DNA from 4 places in the Streptomyces sp. NPDC040432 genome. Region 4 is predicted to be linked to each of the others. Evidence: riboswitches for the same ligand, from Rfam matches in the RefSeq annotation. Region 4 holds a riboswitch; each other region holds the start of a gene.
The links. A riboswitch is a leader RNA that binds a small molecule or an ion and turns the genes downstream of it on or off. The one in region 4 is predicted to bind cobalamin.
Positions count from the first base shown of each region.

Region 1: another riboswitch for cobalamin. It lies ahead of ACZ58N_RS32790 (energy-coupling factor ABC transporter permease); the one in region 4 lies ahead of ACZ58N_RS12550 (cobalamin biosynthesis protein).
Region 2: another riboswitch for cobalamin. It lies ahead of ACZ58N_RS24925 (CoA-acylating methylmalonate-semialdehyde dehydrogenase); the one in region 4 lies ahead of ACZ58N_RS12550 (cobalamin biosynthesis protein).
Region 3: another riboswitch for cobalamin. It lies ahead of aceB (malate synthase A); the one in region 4 lies ahead of ACZ58N_RS12550 (cobalamin biosynthesis protein).

Region 1 covers NZ_JBVIVP010000025.1:24,554-28,500, forward strand. The annotation lists gene ACZ58N_RS32775 (energy-coupling factor ABC transporter ATP-binding protein) at 1-178, opposite strand, end outside; gene cbiQ (cobalt ECF transporter T component CbiQ) at 175-924, opposite strand; gene ACZ58N_RS32785 (energy-coupling factor ABC transporter substrate-binding protein) at 929-1,309, opposite strand; gene ACZ58N_RS32790 (energy-coupling factor ABC transporter permease) at 1,306-2,007, opposite strand; cobalamin riboswitch at 2,037-2,232, opposite strand; gene ACZ58N_RS32795 (flavodoxin family protein) at 2,298-3,050, shown strand; gene ACZ58N_RS32800 (AMIN-like domain-containing (lipo)protein) at 3,140-3,667, opposite strand; gene ACZ58N_RS32805 (SsgA family sporulation/cell division regulator) at 3,810-3,947, opposite strand, start outside.
Region 2 covers NZ_JBVIVP010000013.1:92,311-96,257, reverse strand. The annotation lists gene ACZ58N_RS24930 (short-chain fatty acyl-CoA regulator family protein) at 210-1,619, shown strand; cobalamin riboswitch at 1,835-2,013, shown strand; gene ACZ58N_RS24925 (CoA-acylating methylmalonate-semialdehyde dehydrogenase) at 2,241-3,740, shown strand; gene ACZ58N_RS24920 (acyl-CoA dehydrogenase family protein) at 3,737-3,947, shown strand, end outside.
Region 3 covers NZ_JBVIVP010000001.1:190,389-194,335, forward strand. The annotation lists gene aceB (malate synthase A) at 1-1,500, opposite strand, end outside; cobalamin riboswitch at 1,665-1,891, opposite strand; gene tsaD (tRNA (adenosine(37)-N6)-threonylcarbamoyltransferase complex transferase subunit TsaD) at 1,993-3,051, opposite strand; gene ACZ58N_RS00945 (anti-sigma factor RsbA family regulatory protein) at 3,167-3,947, opposite strand, start outside.
Region 4 covers NZ_JBVIVP010000004.1:503,957-507,903, forward strand. The annotation lists gene ACZ58N_RS12545 (cobyric acid synthase) at 1-436, opposite strand, end outside; gene ACZ58N_RS12550 (cobalamin biosynthesis protein) at 433-1,392, opposite strand; cobalamin riboswitch at 1,429-1,584, opposite strand; gene ACZ58N_RS12555 (hypothetical protein) at 1,712-1,933, opposite strand; gene ACZ58N_RS12560 (inorganic phosphate transporter) at 1,962-3,233, opposite strand; gene ACZ58N_RS12565 (alpha/beta hydrolase family protein) at 3,610-3,947, shown strand, end outside.

The DNA.
Region 1 (3,947 bases), on a different contig from region 4:
CCGAGCCGGGCCGCAGGCCCCCGCTGAGCAGCCGCATCAGGGTGGTCTTGCCGCTGCCGTTGCGGCCCAGCAGGACCAGCGCGCGGCCCGGCGCGATGCCGAAGTCCACGCCGGACAGGACGGCGGGGCCGTCCTCGTAGGCGTAGCCCGCGCCGACCAGCTCCACCAACGGGGTCACGGATACAGCTCCTTCAGTACGAGGGTCAGGCCGACCAGGGAGGCCAGCAGGACGGCGGAGGCCGCCAGGAACCGCCGGGACAGGGGCGCCTCGGGGACGAGCACCCGCAGCGCGCCGTCGTAGCCGCGCCCGGCCAGCCCCTCCTGGAGCCGTCCGGCGCGGTCGAAGGCCCGGACGAACGCGGTCGCCGCGAGCCCGGCCAGCGAGCGCCACACCGCGGCCCGGTTCGTGTGCCCGAGGCGGGCCGCCTGGGCCCGGCGGACCTGGGCCATCGAGTCGAGCAGCAGGAACCCGATCCGGTACATGACGAGGGCCACGTCGACGACGGGGGCCGGTACCCCGGCCCGCACCAGCCGGGGCAGCACGTCCGACACCGGGGTGGTGAAGGCGAACAGCAGCACCCCGAGCGAGGCCGCCGAGGTGCGCAGGAGCAGCTCGCCGGCGTGCCGGGGCCCGTCGGGGGCGAGCGAGACGAAACCGGCCGGCCCGCCCAGTGACACCAGCAGCGGCAGCGCCCCCGTGCAGCAGAAGCCGAGCGGTACCCGGAAGGCCCGCCACAGCTGCCGCCCGGCGACCCCGGCGGGTCCGAGCAGCACCACCAGGGTCGCCGCGGCGACCAACGGCCCGCCGGGCCAGGGCGGCAGACACACGGCGGTGACCGTCAGCCCCAGCCCCAGCAGGGCCTTCTCCAACGGATGGCGGCGGCGCCAGCGACTGCTGTGCGCCGCCACGTCGATCGGCAGCACCGCGCTAGCGCTCCGCGCCGGCCGCCGCCGAACCGGTTCCGCCGCCCGTGCCGGCCCCGTCGCCGGTCCCGGTCCCGCCGTCCGCGAGCGCCGCGCCCTGGCGGCGCCCCTTGCGCACGCCGAAGTAGTACGCGAGCACGCCCGCGCCGAGCGCCGCCTGGAGGGCGAACAGGGCCGATTCGATCTCGCCCGAGGGGGGTTCGTACAGCGGGGAGAACCAGGGTTCGTAATCCGGCTTCAGCTCGGTGATGGCCGCCTCCGCCTGCGCGTCGGCGCCCGCGAACGGCTCCTCCTTGCCGTCCCCGAGTCCCAGCGCGAGCGGGAGCACGGCCAGCGCCGCCACCAGGAGCAGCAGCAGTGTGTTGATCTTCGCGTTCCGGGTCATCGGACCGTCGCCTCCTGCTTCGCCTTGTTGCCACCGGTCAGCCGGGCGACGCCCAGGCGCACCAGGTCGGACTTGCTGGACTGCATCAGCAGCCGCACCACGAGGACCGTCAGCAGGCCCTCGCTGACCGCGAGCGGGATCTGGGTGAGGGCGAAGATGCCCGCGAACTTCTCCAGGGCGCCGACGAAGCCGCCGGACGGGTCCGGGAAGGCCAGCGCGAGCTGGACGGAGGTCACGCAGTAGGTGACGAGGTCGGCGAAGAAGGCGCCGAAGAAGACGGTCACCATCAGCGGCACGTCGAACTTCTTCAGCAGCCGGTAGACCCCGTAGCCCGCCCAGGGGCCGGCGATGGCCATCGAGAAGACGTTGGCGCCGAGCGTGGTGAGCCCGCCGTGCGCCAGCAGCAGGGCCTGGAACAGCAGGGTGATCGTGCCGAGGACCGCCATGATCGGCGGCCTGAACAGGATGGCTCCCAGGCCGGTGCCGGTGGGGTGCGAGCAACTACCCGTCACCGAAGGGATCTTCAGGGCGGAAAGGACGAATGTGAACGCTCCGGACGCCCCGAGCAGCAGGGTGCTCTCGGGATTGGCCTTCACCTCGCGGGTGAGGGCGCGGACGCCGTGGACGACGAAGGGAGCGGATGCGGCGCCCCAGGCGACCGCGTGCAAAGGGGGCAGGAACCCCTCGGCTATATGCATGAGTAGAGAGACCTCTCCAGCACCTCGTGGATGGACGACGCGCCCCGGCCGGTCTCCTGGCTCACGGGTACTGATGCCCTGACTCCGCCTTCCCGGGGCCGTGCGGTCTCCCGCGCGGAACCCAGTGGCTTCCCGCAGGAATGGAGCCGGACTTCCCGATCACAGTGGCGAGGGCCGCACCGGTTTCCCACCGGTTTCCCGAACACCAAGGCCCGCTGACAGTAGTCGGCCGCGCCGACCGGTAACAACCCGGCCCCGCCGGCGGGGGTGACCCGGGTGGATGCGGTCCGATGGCGGCCGGCGACGGGTCGGGCCAGCGTGGGGGAGTGGCTGACGAATCCTTCGACTACTCGGACCTCTCCGCCGTCTACGTGAACTGCACGCTCAAACGCTCGCCCGAGCCCAGCAACACCGAGGGCCTGATCGCGCGGAGCCGCGCCGTCATGGAGGCCGCCGGTGCCCGCACGTCCCTGATCCGGGCGGTCGACCACGACATCGCCACCGGGGTCTGGCCGGACATGACCGAGCACGGTTGGGAGAGCGACCAGTGGCCGGTCCTCTACAGCCGGATCATGGACGCCGACATCCTGGTGCTCTGCGGCCCGATCTGGCTCGGCGACAACAGTTCCGTCATGAAGCAGGTGATCGAGCGGCTCTACGCCTGCTCCTCGATCCTGAACGAACAGGGCCAGTACGCCTACTACGGGCGCGTCGGCGGAGCCCTGATCACCGGCAACGAGGACGGCGTCAAACACTGCGCGATGAACGTCCTCTACAGCCTCCAGCACCTCGGCTACGCCGTCCCGCCGCAGGCCGACGCGGGCTGGATCGGCGAGGCCGGACCGGGACCCTCCTACCTCGACCCGGGTTCGGGCGGCCCCGAGAACGACTTCACCAACCGCAACACCGCCTTCATGTCCTGGAACCTCATGCACCTCGCCGCGCTCCTCAAGCGCGCCGGCGGCTTCCCCGCGCACGGCAACCAGCGCTCCGCGTGGGACGCGGGCTGCCGCTTCGACTTCCCCAACCCCGAGCACCGCTGAGCCCCCGCCCGGGACCCGCCCGGGGCAACGGCAGGGGGCCCGGGGTGTGCGACACCCCGGGCCCCCGACCGTTCGCCGGTCCCGTCAGGTCAGCAGGTGTTGGGGTGCGACACGTCCACCACGACCCGCTCCGGGTTGTGCAGGACGGTGACGCCGTAGGCCGGCTTGGTGTCGAAGGCGGCGCCGAAGGTCACGTACCCCTCGTAGTCGCCGGTCATGGCGATGCCCTTGAGCTTGGGCAGGTAGATCTTCTGCAGCCGGGGGCCCAGGTAGACGTTCTGACCCGCGTCGTCGTGTCCCGCGGCGGGGTTCAGACGGATCTCCAGGAAGTACTTCCCGGCGAGCGGCACGGGCTTGCCCGAACCGTCGTAGACCAGCTTGGGGACGGGACTGACGTTGACCGTCGGGACGTGGCCCTGGATGTCGATCACGATCCGGTCGAAGGTGCAGTGACCGCCCCAGCGGGCGTTCACGACGAGCGGGGTCTGGGTCCTGGTGGTGGAAGCGGCGGCGGAGGCGGCGGTGGCCGGACCGGCGAGCGCGAGCCCGGCGGTGAGCAGCGCGCCCGTGGCCAGGGCCACGATCCGCCGACGACGAGGACGAAGCAGGTGACGCATGACGTCCCCCCGATTCTTCAGAGACGGGGACAAGGGTGTCATCGGGTAGGACACCCGGCGGGCGCCTACGGTTGCACGGCCGCGCGGGCCCTTTTCCGGCCCTCCCGGCCGGTCGGCGCCCCCGGATCCGTCCGGCGGCCGGTCAGTGCGCCAGCAGGGCGCTCACCTCGGCGTCGAGGTCGTAGTGACGACGTTCCTGTCCGCGCGGGACGAGGGTGCTCATCCGGCGGCACAGCTCGCGGATGTCCTTGGCGCGGGCGGAGACCACGCAGTTCTGCAG
Region 2 (3,947 bases), on a different contig from region 4:
GACATCAGGGCGTGATTCGGGCCCGGTTCTCCCGCCTGGATCCGCCTGGTCCGGCGGGCCGCAGGACGACTCTCGCAGTGACACCCAGTGCCATCAATCGTGGACGCATGCCAACTTTTGCGAATCTTCTCGCCGCACTTTGCCAAGGTTGCGAAGGGTGCGAACGGTCCCCTCCCGCATAGGGTGGTCAGTGGAACGAGGGAGGCGCGGTGAGCAAGACGTACGCGGGCACGCGGTTGCGGAGGCTACGGGAGGAGCGGCGGATGTCGCAGGCGGAGCTGGCCCGGGTCCTCGCCATCTCGCCCAGCTACCTCAACCAGATGGAGCACGACTCCCGCCCGCTGACGGTGCCGGTGCTCCTGCGGCTGACCGAGGCATTCGGAGTCGATCCGGGCTTCTTCTCCGAACGGGACACCAGCCGGCTGGTCGCGGACCTGAGGGAGGCGCTGGCCGGGGAGGTGGCCGAGGCCAGGGTCTCCTCCTCGGACCTGGCCGAGTTGGCCTCCCGGATGCCGGCGGTCGCACAGGTGCTGCTCGACCTGGGCCGCCGCGGCCAACTGCTGGCCGAGCGACTGGCGGGGTCCGCCGACGGGCGGGACGGGGACCCTGGCACCGGCCTGCCGCGCTCGCCGCACGAGGAGATCCGGGAGTTCTTCTACCGGCGCCAGAACTACCTCCACGACACCGACCTCGCGGCCGAGGAACTGGCCCGTACCATCCGGATCCGTCCCGGTGAGGTCGTCCGCGCCCTCTCGGCACGGCTCGCGGACCGGCACGGGGTCCGGGTGAGCGTCGACTCGGACCGGCTGCACCACTACGACGACTCGGGCCGGGTGCTGCACCTGTCCGCCCGGCTGCGGCCGGGCCAGCAGGCCTTCCGGATGGCCACCCAGCTGGCGCTCCTGGAGTACGGCGGCGAACTGGACCGGCTGGCGGCGGAGGACTTCCCCGCGGGGTCGACCCCGCACGCGCTGGCCCGGATCGGCATCGCCAACTACTTCGCCGCCGCCCTGATCCTCCCGTACAGGGCCTTCCACACGGCCGCCGAAGAATTCCGCTACGACATCGAGCGCCTCACGGACCACTTCGGCCTCGGCTACGAGACCGTCTGCCACCGCCTCAGTACCCTGCAACGCCCCAGGCTGCGTGGGGTGCCCTTCTCCTTCGTCCGTGTCGACCGCGCCGGGAACATGTCCAAGCGGCAGTCCGCCACCGGATTCCACTTCTCCCGTGCGGGCGGTACCTGCCCGCTGTGGAACGTCTACGAGGCCTTCGCGGCGCCCGGCCGGATCCACGTACAGGTGGCCGCCATGCCCGACGGGCAGCGGTACCTGTGGACCGCCCGCGCCGTCACCCGCCACCGCGGCGGCTGGGGCGAACCCGGCAAGACCTTCGCCATCGGTCTCGGCTGCGAGATCCGGCACGCCTCCCGGCTGGTCTACTCCGACGGGATCGACCTGGACAACGCGGCGGCGGCCACCCCCATCGGTATGGGCTGTCGGCTCTGCGAGCGGCTCGACTGCCCGCAGCGCGCCGTCCCGCCACTGGGGCGGCCGCTCGCCGTCGACGAGAACTCCAGCACCTTCGTCCCGTACCGGGTCGCCGACCGGGACCGCTGAGCCCGGACCCGGACCGGGACGAGTCCGGTGCCGACCCGCACGTCGAGGTGGAACCGGCTCCTGGCGGCGTTCCGGCTCCGCGCGGTCGAAGGTCACCTGGATCTGCCCGACGGCCGACATGGGGGCACCGCACCCGCGGTGGCCCGCCGGGGCGGCGGGGTTTTCGCACGACCGCGCCAAGGGTGGGGGTGGACTTACTAGGACGTCCAACTATATGTTCGTGGCAAGCCCGCGGTGCAGGGAAGCCGGTGTGAATCCGGCGCGGTCCCGCCACTGTGACCGGGAAGTGCGTTCTCCAGCAGGTCAGGCCACTGACGGCAGCCATCCGTCGGGAAGGCCGGAGAGCACGCGATGATCCGGGAGTCAGGATACCGGCCGTGGGGTGATCCGTGTTGTCCACGAGGATGGAGCAGACACGCATGGCACCGGTACGTGACCACGGCCCAGGTGATCCGGCGGAGTCCCCGAACGACGAGGCCCTGTCCTCGCGTTCGTGACTCGACGAAGGCCCCCGGGCCCTCCCTGTCCCGCGGTCGGAACCGCGGTCCGCACCCCGATCGGTGCCGTACCGCTCCCGCGCCGCGCCTTCCTCGGATCCTCACCTGACGAGAGCAGGCTTCGATGGTCCGCGAACTCACCCACTTCATCGGCGGCAAGCACACGACCGGCACGTCCGGTCTCTACGCCGACGTGTACGACCCCAACACCGGCACGGTGCAGGCCAGGGTCCCCCTGGCCGGACGCGCCGACACCGAGGCGGCGATCGCCAACGCGGAGGAGGCGCAACTGGAATGGGGGCAGTGGAACCCGCAGCGACGCGCCCGCGTCATGTTGCGCTTCCTCCAGCTCGTCGAGGGCGAGCGGGACTCCCTGGCCCGGCTGCTGTCCTCCGAGCACGGCAAGACCGTCGCCGACGCCCACGGCGACCTGCAACGCGGCCTGGAGGTCGTCGAGTTCGCCGCCGGCGTACCGCACCTGCTGAAGGGCGAGTTCACCGACAACGCGGGCACCGGGATCGACGTGCACTCGCTGCGTTCCCCACTGGGCGTGGTCGCGGGCATCACCCCCTTCAACTTCCCCGCGATGATCCCCCTCTGGCAGGCCGCACCTGCCCTGGCCTGCGGAAACTCCTTCATCCTGAAGCCCTCCGAGCGGGACCCCTCCGTCCCGTTGCGACTGGCCGAACTGTTCCTGGAGGCCGGACTGCCGCCCGGCGTGCTCAACGTGGTCAACGGCGGCAAGGAGACCGTCGACACCCTCCTGGAGGACCCCCGCGTCCAGGCCCTCGGCTTCGTCGGGTCCACCCCGATCGCCGCGCACATCTATGCCACCGCCGCGGCCCACGGCAAGCGCGCCCAGTGCTTCGGCGGCGCCAAGAACCACATGATCGTGATGCCCGACGCGGACCTCGACCAGGCCGTGGAGGCACTGATCGGCGCCGGCTACGGCTCGGCGGGCGAGCGCTGCATGGCCATCGCCGTCGCCGTCCCCGTCGGCGAGGAGACCGCGAACACCCTGGTCGCCAAGCTGGCGGAACGCATCTCCACCCTGCGCGTCGGCCGCTCCGACGACCCCGAGGCCGACTTCGGGCCCCTGGTCAGCCGGGACGCCCTCGACCGGGTGAACCGCTACGTCGGCATCGGGGCCACCGAGGGAGCCGAACTCGTCGTCGACGGACGCGGATTCACCCTGCCCGGCCACGAGGACGGCTACTTCGCCGGAGCCACCCTCTTCGACCGCGTCACCCCGCAGATGCGGATCTACCGCGAGGAGATCTTCGGCCCGGTGCTGTCCGTGGTCCGCGCCGCCGACTACGAGGAAGCGCTGCGCCTGCCCACCGAGCACCCCTACGGCAACGGCGTCGCGATCTTCACCCGGGACGGCGACACCGCACGCGACTTCACCCGCCGCGTGGGCGCCGGCATGGTCGGGGTCAACGTGCCGATCCCCGTGCCCGTCGCCTACCACACCTTCGGCGGCTGGAAGCGGTCCGGCTTCGGCGACCTCAACCAGCACGGGCCCGACTCGATCCGCTTCTACACCCGGACCAAGACCGTCACCTCGCGCTGGCCCTCCGGGGCCAAGGAGAGCGCGAGCTTCACCATCCCGACGATGGGATGAGCGCCGTGACCACCCTCACCGAGGACCAGCTCGCCCTCGCCGAGGTCACCCTCGACTTCGCCCAGGAGCAGTTGGCCCCCCACGCCGTCGCCTGGGACCAGGCCAAGCACTTCCCCGTCGACGTCATCCGCCGGGCGGCCGCGCTCGGCCTCGGCGGCGTCTACGTCCGTGAGGAGCACGGCGGCTCCGGCCTCACCCGCTCCGACG
Region 3 (3,947 bases), on a different contig from region 4:
TTCACCGACGGGTGGGGCAGGGCGTTCGCCGACCAGGGCGGCGCACTCCGCGTCGATGGCGGCGAGCAGCGACTCACGGGTCAGCAGCCGGTGCCGCAGCCACAGCCACAGCTGGACCCGGGCGATCTCGGCGGTGGCCGTGTCCTCGATGACTCCGCCGAGAACGATCGTTCCGTCGCCGCGCAGCCAGGATGCGAAGTACCTCAGGGCGACGGCGACGTTCGCACGGATGTCCTCCGCCGCCGGTGGGACCACCGCCCGGCGTACGGACAGCAGTTCCGCGGCCCGGACGTCCGTGCCCCGGCGACCCTGCTCGATCCGGTGCGGCCCGTCGGTGAGCACGCCGTCGAAGGCCTCCCGGCACACCGGGACCAGCGCCGGATGGGCGACCCACGCTCCGTCGAAGCCTTCCGAGGCCTCGCGTTCGGCGTCGATTCGCACGCCGTCCGGGACGTCCTCGTCCGGGCCCGTGCCCTCGCCCGGTACGCGGGTGACCATCCCTCCGATGGCGTGGGCTCCGCGGCGGTGGCAGGTGCTGACGAGCAGGGCCGTGTACGCCCGCATGAAGGGGGCGTCCATCGTGAAGGAGACCCGGTCCGGGAGCAGCAGGTCGGTTCCGTACCCGAAGGTTTTGAGCAGGCTGAACAAGTAGTCCCAGCGACCGGCGTTGAGCCCGGCCGAGTGCTCGCGCAGTTCGTAGAGGATCTCCTCCATCTCGAAGGCGGCGGGGACCGTCTCGATCAGCGCGGTGGCCCGGATCGTCCCCCGCGGGATGCCGAGGAGGTCCTGGGCGAGGACGAACACGTCGTTCCACAGGCGGGCTTCGTGCCGGGTCTCCAGCTTGGGAAGGTAGAAGTACGGGCCGCTGCCTCCGTCGATCTGTCGCCGCGCACAGTGGAAGAAGTACAGCCCGAAGTCGACCAGCGCGGCCGACACCGGCCGTCCGTCGATCGTGAGGTGGGCCTCGTCCAGGTGCCAGCCGCGCGGGCGGACCATGATGGTGGCGAGGCGCTCTCCGAGGCTGTGCTCCGTGCCGTCGGGGGTGGTGAAGCCGATCCGTCGCTCTACGGCGTCGAGCAGGTTCAGTTGGCCGTTGATGACGTTTCCCCAGACGGGGGACGTGGCGTCCTCGAAGTCGGCCGTCCACACCTGGGCACCCGAATTGAGGGCGTGCACGGCCACGGTCCGCTCGGGGGGCCCGGTGATCTCCACGCGGCGATCCAGCAGGCCGGGAGCAGGAGGGGCGACCTTCCAGGTCGCGTCGTCGCGGACCGCCGACGTGGCGCGGGGAAAGTCGGGGCGGGAGCCCGAGGCCAGGCGATCGGACTGGTGGCGGCGCTCCTTGAGGATGTCCAGGCGCCGTTTCTCGAACGCCGAATCCAGCCGCGCGAGGAAGTCCAGGGCTGCTGGGGTGAGGATCTCCTCGAATCGGGGGCCCGGAGCGCCGAGGACTTCGACGGTGCGGGAGGTCGCTGCCGCGGCTGCGGACTTGCCTGTCACGGAACTCTCCTTCGCGAGATGTGTCCAGAACCGTCCCGGCAGGGGGACGCGGACGCGAAGGAACGACACGACGGGCCGCCCACGCGGCGGAGTTGCCGCACGTGCCGCTCGTTGTGTACGCCGACCCGCCCACGAGGTCACCGGGATCTCCGCACACGGAATCGTCCGCGCACGGGCAACGGGCAGGTCTTCGGACTCGCGGGCACGCCCACCGGGTCTCCCGGCGGGCACCTACTGGCCGTCGCTTCCCGGGACCGTTGTCCGGTCCCAGTGCGTATGACGGCGGTCGTTCCCACTCACCGCTGCGGGGCAGTCCCGGATTCCCACCGGGTTCCCTCTTGCGACGCATCCCGTCTGGCGGACGGGGCGAACCAGCTGCTCGATCAGCCTAGACGGTCCGCCGGGGCGTGGGAGCGGGCGTCTGCATTCCGGACGGGGCGGGCTCGACGCGTCCGCCTCCCCGGGCGGTGTCCGCTGCGCGGCGGGCCCCTTTCACGAGGCCTTCGCGGCGGCGCGGGCGACGGGATGCAGGGCCGCGTACTCCAGCGGCGCGGACGGATCGATCGACAGGTCGAGCTGTGCCGGAGCCGAGCCGGCCCGCACCAGGAGGTCGCCGACGGCGGCGATCATCGCCCCGTTGTCGGTGCACAGGGTCAGTGGGGGCACCCGCAGCTCCACACCGGCGGCCGCGCAGCGCTCGTCGGCCAGCGCGCGCACCCTGGAGTTGGCGGCGACCCCACCCACCACGACGAGGGTGCGCACGTCGTACTCCTTGCAGGCGGCCAGCGCCTTGCGCGTGAGGACGTCGGCGACGGCCTCCTGGAGGGAGGCGGCGCCGTCGGCGAGCGGGATCTCCTCGCCGCGGACGCGGTGCTGCTCGGCCCAGCGGGCGGCGGCGGTCTTCAGACCGGAGAAGGAGAAGGCGTACGGGGCGTCACCCGGACGTGTGAGCGGGCGCGGGAACGCCACCGCGCACCCGTTGCCGCCGCGGGCGGCCCGGTCGATGGCGGGTCCGCCGGGGTAGGGCAGTCCGAAGACCCTTGCCACCTTGTCGAAGCACTCCCCCGCGGCATCGTCGACGGTGTCCCCGAGGTGCAGGATCGGGTCCCGGACGAGGTCCCGTACGAACAGCAGTGAGGTGTGGCCCCCCGACACGATCAGCACCATGCACGGGTTCGGGAGCGGCCCGTGCTCCAGCGTGTCGGCGGCGACGTGTCCGGCCAGGTGGTGCACGCCGTACAGCGGGACGCCCGCGGAGTACGCGAGGGTCTTCGCCCCGGCCAGCCCCACCTGCAGCGCGCCCGAGAGGCCCGGCCCGGTGGTGACCGCCACGGCGTCGATGTCGGGGATCCGCAGGCCCGCCCGGTCCAGGGCCTCCCGGACGACCGGGTTGAAGGCCTGCAGGTGGGCGCGGGCGGCGATCTCCGGCACCACCCCGCCGAATCGGGCGTGTTCGTCCATGCTCGACGCGACGACGTGCGCGAGCAGCCGCCCGCCCGAGACGATGCCGACCCCCGTCTCATCGCAGGACGACTCGATGCCCAGTACCACCGGAGAGCCCACGACGGCCCCTTTCGCACAGTTCAAGCAATTGCAACCTCTGTGCAATAAGGTACGCGGCCGAGGGAGGGGTCCGGGCCGGTCGGGTCGGGTCGGGTCGGGGGCCCTACGACCGCGGTACGTCCATGTGGAGCCGGATCGTGGTACCCCGGTCGCGGGTGGAGCGGATCTCGACGAGGTCGCAGAGCTGGTGGGCGAGCCACAGCCCTCGGCCTCCGATCTGGTGGGCGTCGGGACGGCTGCGGCCCGCCATGACGTCGGGGATGTAGCCGGAGTCGCGGAACTCGCACAGGAAGGTCGCGTCCTGGGCCCAGGTGCGCAGGGTGCCGTGGCCGCCGCCGTGGCGGATGCTGTTCGTCGCGATCTCCGTGACGGCCACGGCCAGCTTCGGCAGCCGGTCCTGGGGCACGCCCGCGTCGGACGCGCACTGGGACACCTTCGAGCGGATCGCGCCGAGGTCGCCCTGCGCGTAGCCCATCTCCTGGAACGGGTCGCACGGGTCGGTCAGGACCTCGAAGGGGTACTCGTCACCGGTGAGGTAGTCCTCGTTGTTCGCTTGCCGACCATCCCGGCGGATCAGGGGGTGGCAGCTGGACAGCGACCGCAGGGCGTCCTGGTCCTCGTCCGCCGCGTCGTAGGGGCACAGCATCGACCAGGTGGAGCTGCGCGCGAAGGCCCGGTTCAACAGCCATTCGTTGTAGCGCAGTTCGGACAGGTGCGCGGCACTGCGCGCCTCGTGCCAGGCGGTTTCCCCGATGCCGCGCACGGGCCTGTCGCCCTCGCCGCGCTCCGTCATCCAGGCGGTCCAGGCGGCGACGTGACGGCCGGGGTTCGGGCCCGCCGTCGTGGTGTCGACGAACGTGACGGCCGGTTCGTCGGCGAGTTCA
Region 4 (3,947 bases):
ACGTGCCCCGCAGCTGCTCCAGGCAGTCGGTGACGACGCCGAGGAGCTGCTCGCGGTGCCCACCGGGCGCGGCCGACCCGGGGAGCCGGTCGGGGCCCGCCGTGCCGAAGAAGCCGCGCGCGCTCATCTCGCCCACCGGCTTGCCGAGCAGCACGACCTGACTGCTGCGGTCGCTGCCCGGCTTGAGCAGGACCGGGTTCATCAGCGCGGTCGGTTCCACCCGGGCCGCCTGGGCCTGCATGGCCTGGGCCCGCCCGATCTCGGCGCCCTCCCGGGTCACGAACGAGTTCAGCGACATGTTCTGCGCCTTGAAGGGGGCCACCTTCACCCCCTGGCGGGCCAGCCACCGGCAGATGCCCGCCGTGACCACGCTCTTGCCCGCGTCCGACGTGGTGCCGGCGACCAGCATGCCGCCGCCGCGCCCGGTGCCGCTCATGCGCGCCGTCCCTTCGACGTGGTGCGGGAGACCAGCAGCCGGGCCGTGACGCAGGCGCCCAGCGCCAGCCAGGTGACCTGCCGCGACAGGCGTACGGCCCGCTCAATGTCGGCGACCTCCACGGGCCGCCCGGTCTCCCCGTTCAGCACGGCACGGTGCTCGGTCCGGCCGCCGTAGGACAGGGTGCCGCCGAGCCGGACCCCGAGCGCCCCCGCGAAGGAGGCCTCCACCGGTCCGGCGTTGGGGCTGGGGTGGGCGGCGGCGTCGGCGCGCCAGGCCCGTACGGCTCCCCGACGGTCGGGACCGGCCACGACGGCGGCCAGCGCCGTCAGGCGGGCCCCGGGCCAGCCGGCCAGGTCGTCGAGGCGGGCGGAGGCCCAGCCGTAGCGCAGGTGACGGGGCGACTTGTGGCCCACCATGGCGTCCAGGGTGTTCACGGCGCGGAAGGCCAGCAGGCCGGGCACCCCGGCGGCGGCCCCCCACACCAGCGCCCCGACGACCGCGTCGGAGGTGTTCTCGGCGACGGACTCCACGACGGCCCGGGCCATCTGCTGCCCGTCCAGGGACTGGGGGTCGCGCCCGCACAGGTGGGGCAGGCGTTCACGGGCGACCTCGGTGTCACCGACGGCGAGCGCCCCGCCGATGGCGCGCGCCTCCCGCCCCAGCGAGGTGCCCCCGACGACCGCCCAGGTGGCGGCGGCGGTCAGGGCCACGCGGGCGGCGGGGCGGGAGCGCACGGCGCGGGCGGCCAGGACGCCGACGGCGGTCGCGCCCCCGGCGCACACCAGGGTGTGGAGGACACCGCGGGCGCGGTCGTCGCGCCACAGGGCGCGTTCGACGGCGGCGGCGGCTCTCCCGAAGGCGGCCACGGGGTGCCCGCGGCGCGGATCCCCGAGGATCCGGTCGCCGATCAGGCCCGCCGCGGCGCCGTACGCGAAGACGCGATCGGCACGCATGGTGGCAGCAATGTCCTCACTCAGGGTCCGCGCCCTGGTTCGACGTGTCCGGCGGCGAGAGTTCCTGGCTCCCGGGGCGCGCACCGTGTGCGCCGCCCCGGTGACAGTGGCGGGACCGCGCCGGATTCGCACCGGACTTCCTCTTCCATGCCGCCGTATTGGCTCGCGCAGTCCACCACGCACCGAGAACGCCCGTCAACTTGCCGTTGACCTGCGGCGGGTGCGCGGAGGGGCGCAGGACGGGGCGCAGGGCGGGCGGTCCGCCGGGGCATGCGAAAGCTCCCCCCGGGATACCCGGAGGGAGCTTCGGCGCACCGTCTCAGCTGACGATCAGGTAGATCCCGTACGACACGGCCGCCGTGCAGAGCGCGAAGCAGACGTACGCGCCGCCGCGGGCCATGACCGCGGCGCCGCCGCGCTCGGTGGCGGCCTCGTGCTTGGACAGGCCCACCAGGCCCAGGGTGAAGAGGGCCACGAGGGCGACCGTGGCGGTGAGGCTGACTCCGAAGACGGAGCCGAGTGATGCCCAGTCGATCTTCATACCGCTGAATCCTCTGTCGTTCTCGGGGTCAGACCGCTGCGGCCGGAGCCGCGGGGGTCGCGGTCGAGGCCGGGATGGTGGCCTTGAGGTCCTCGTCGGTCACGGCGGCGGTGGTACCGGCCGCGGCGGTGGTCGGCGGGACGGTGACGGCGGCCATGGCCGTGGTGACGACACCGGGCTCGTCCGTCGCGCCGGGGGTCTCCAGCTCGTTGACGTTGTTGTGGTCGACGACCTGACGGCGGGAGATCAGCCAGATGGCGAAGCAGGAACCGACCAGGAAGACCGTGACCGCGGCGATGCCGATGTCACCGGTGCGCATGACGAGCTCGGCGATGGAGGCGACGAGCGCGGCGGCCGGCAGGGTCAGGCCCCAGGCGATGAACATGCGGGTGGCCGTGGACCAGCGGACCACACCGCCCTTGCGTCCCAGACCGGCACCCATGACGGCGCCGGAGCACGCGTGGGTGGTGGAGAGGGAGAAGCCGAGGGTGGAGGAGGCCAGGATGACGCTCGCGGCCGAGGTCTGGGCGGCGAAGCCCTGCTGCGGCTGGAGGTCGGTCAGGCCCTTGCCCATGGTGCGGATGATGCGCCAGCCGCCCAGGTAGGTGCCCATCGCGATGGCCAGACCGGCGGAGACGATGACCCAGACCGGCGGGTTGGCGCCGGCGGGCAGGGCGTTTCCGGCGATCAGCGCCAGGGTGATGATGCCCATCGTCTTCTGCGCGTCGTTGGTGCCGTGCGCGAGGGAGACGAGACCGGCCGAGGCGATCTGACCGGCGCGGTACCCCTTGGCGGAGGTCTTCTCGCCGACCTGGTTGCCCAGCTTGTACGTCAACTTCGCGGCCAGCATGGCGGCCACACCGGCGACGAGCGGGGCGGCGATCGCGGGGATCAGCACCTTCGTCACGACGACGCTGCCGTTGACCGCGTCGAGACCCGCGGAAGCGACCGCGGCACCGATCAGGCCACCCATGAGGGCGTGGGAGGAGCTGGAGGGCAGTCCGACCAGCCAGGTGACGAGGTTCCAGAGGATCGCGCCGACCAGGGCGGCGAAGATCACCTCCGGCTGAATGCCTTCCTCGTTGACCAGGCCCTTGGAGATCGTCTTGGCGACCTCCACGGACATGAAAGCGCCGACGAGGTTCAGCACGGCGGACATGGCGACCGCGGTCTTGGGCTTGAGAGCGCCGGTCGAGATGGTGGTGGCCATCGCGTTGGCCGTGTCGTGGAAACCGTTCGTGAAGTCGAACACGAGAGCGGTGATGATCACGATCCCGAGGAGAAGCGTTATGTGCTCCATTTACCCAGGCTTCTGTTTGACGTCATTGGCTCGGCGACCGTAGGCAACCTGGATGAACGGAAGGTGAACTGGGGCGGGCGGAGTGGTGCCTCGGAGTGCCGTGTGATCGGGACCTATATCCCGGTTCCACCGCGAATATAGCGATTCGTGCACGTCAGAGCGGGGCGAACACGCCCCTTCCGGGAGGACTTCCGGCCCGGGGCAACCCGGCCACGACGGTACGGAAGAGACCCAGATCACGCGCGGGGGCCCCGGCCCGCTCCGCCGGGACCCTCACCCCGGGCGGACTCCCGGCGGGGTTCCGGTTCCGCCGGACGGCGGCGGCGGGCGATCGGCTCCGGTGGCCCGACCGCCGGGCCGCCCCGACACTGGAGCCGTGCGTACCGCCACAGCGACGGCAGCGGCCGTCACAACGACCCTGATCGGTGCCGGAGCAGCCGCGGTCGCGGCCGGCCGGTACGCCGCCGACGCCGCCCTGCGGCCCGAACCCGGGCGCCCGTTGCCCGGTGGACCCCGGCTGAGCGTCCACTCCGCCGCCGGGGGCCGGGTGACGCTCACCCGTTCGCTCGCCTCCCTGCTGCCCGGCACCTGGGGCCTGTCCGCGCCCGGCGTGCACGCCGTGGTCGGCCCCGTCCTGCCCGACGTCCCGCACGATCCGGACGCCGTGGTGCGCAGCCTCCTCGCCGTCACCCACGGCAGCCTCGAACCGCGGGC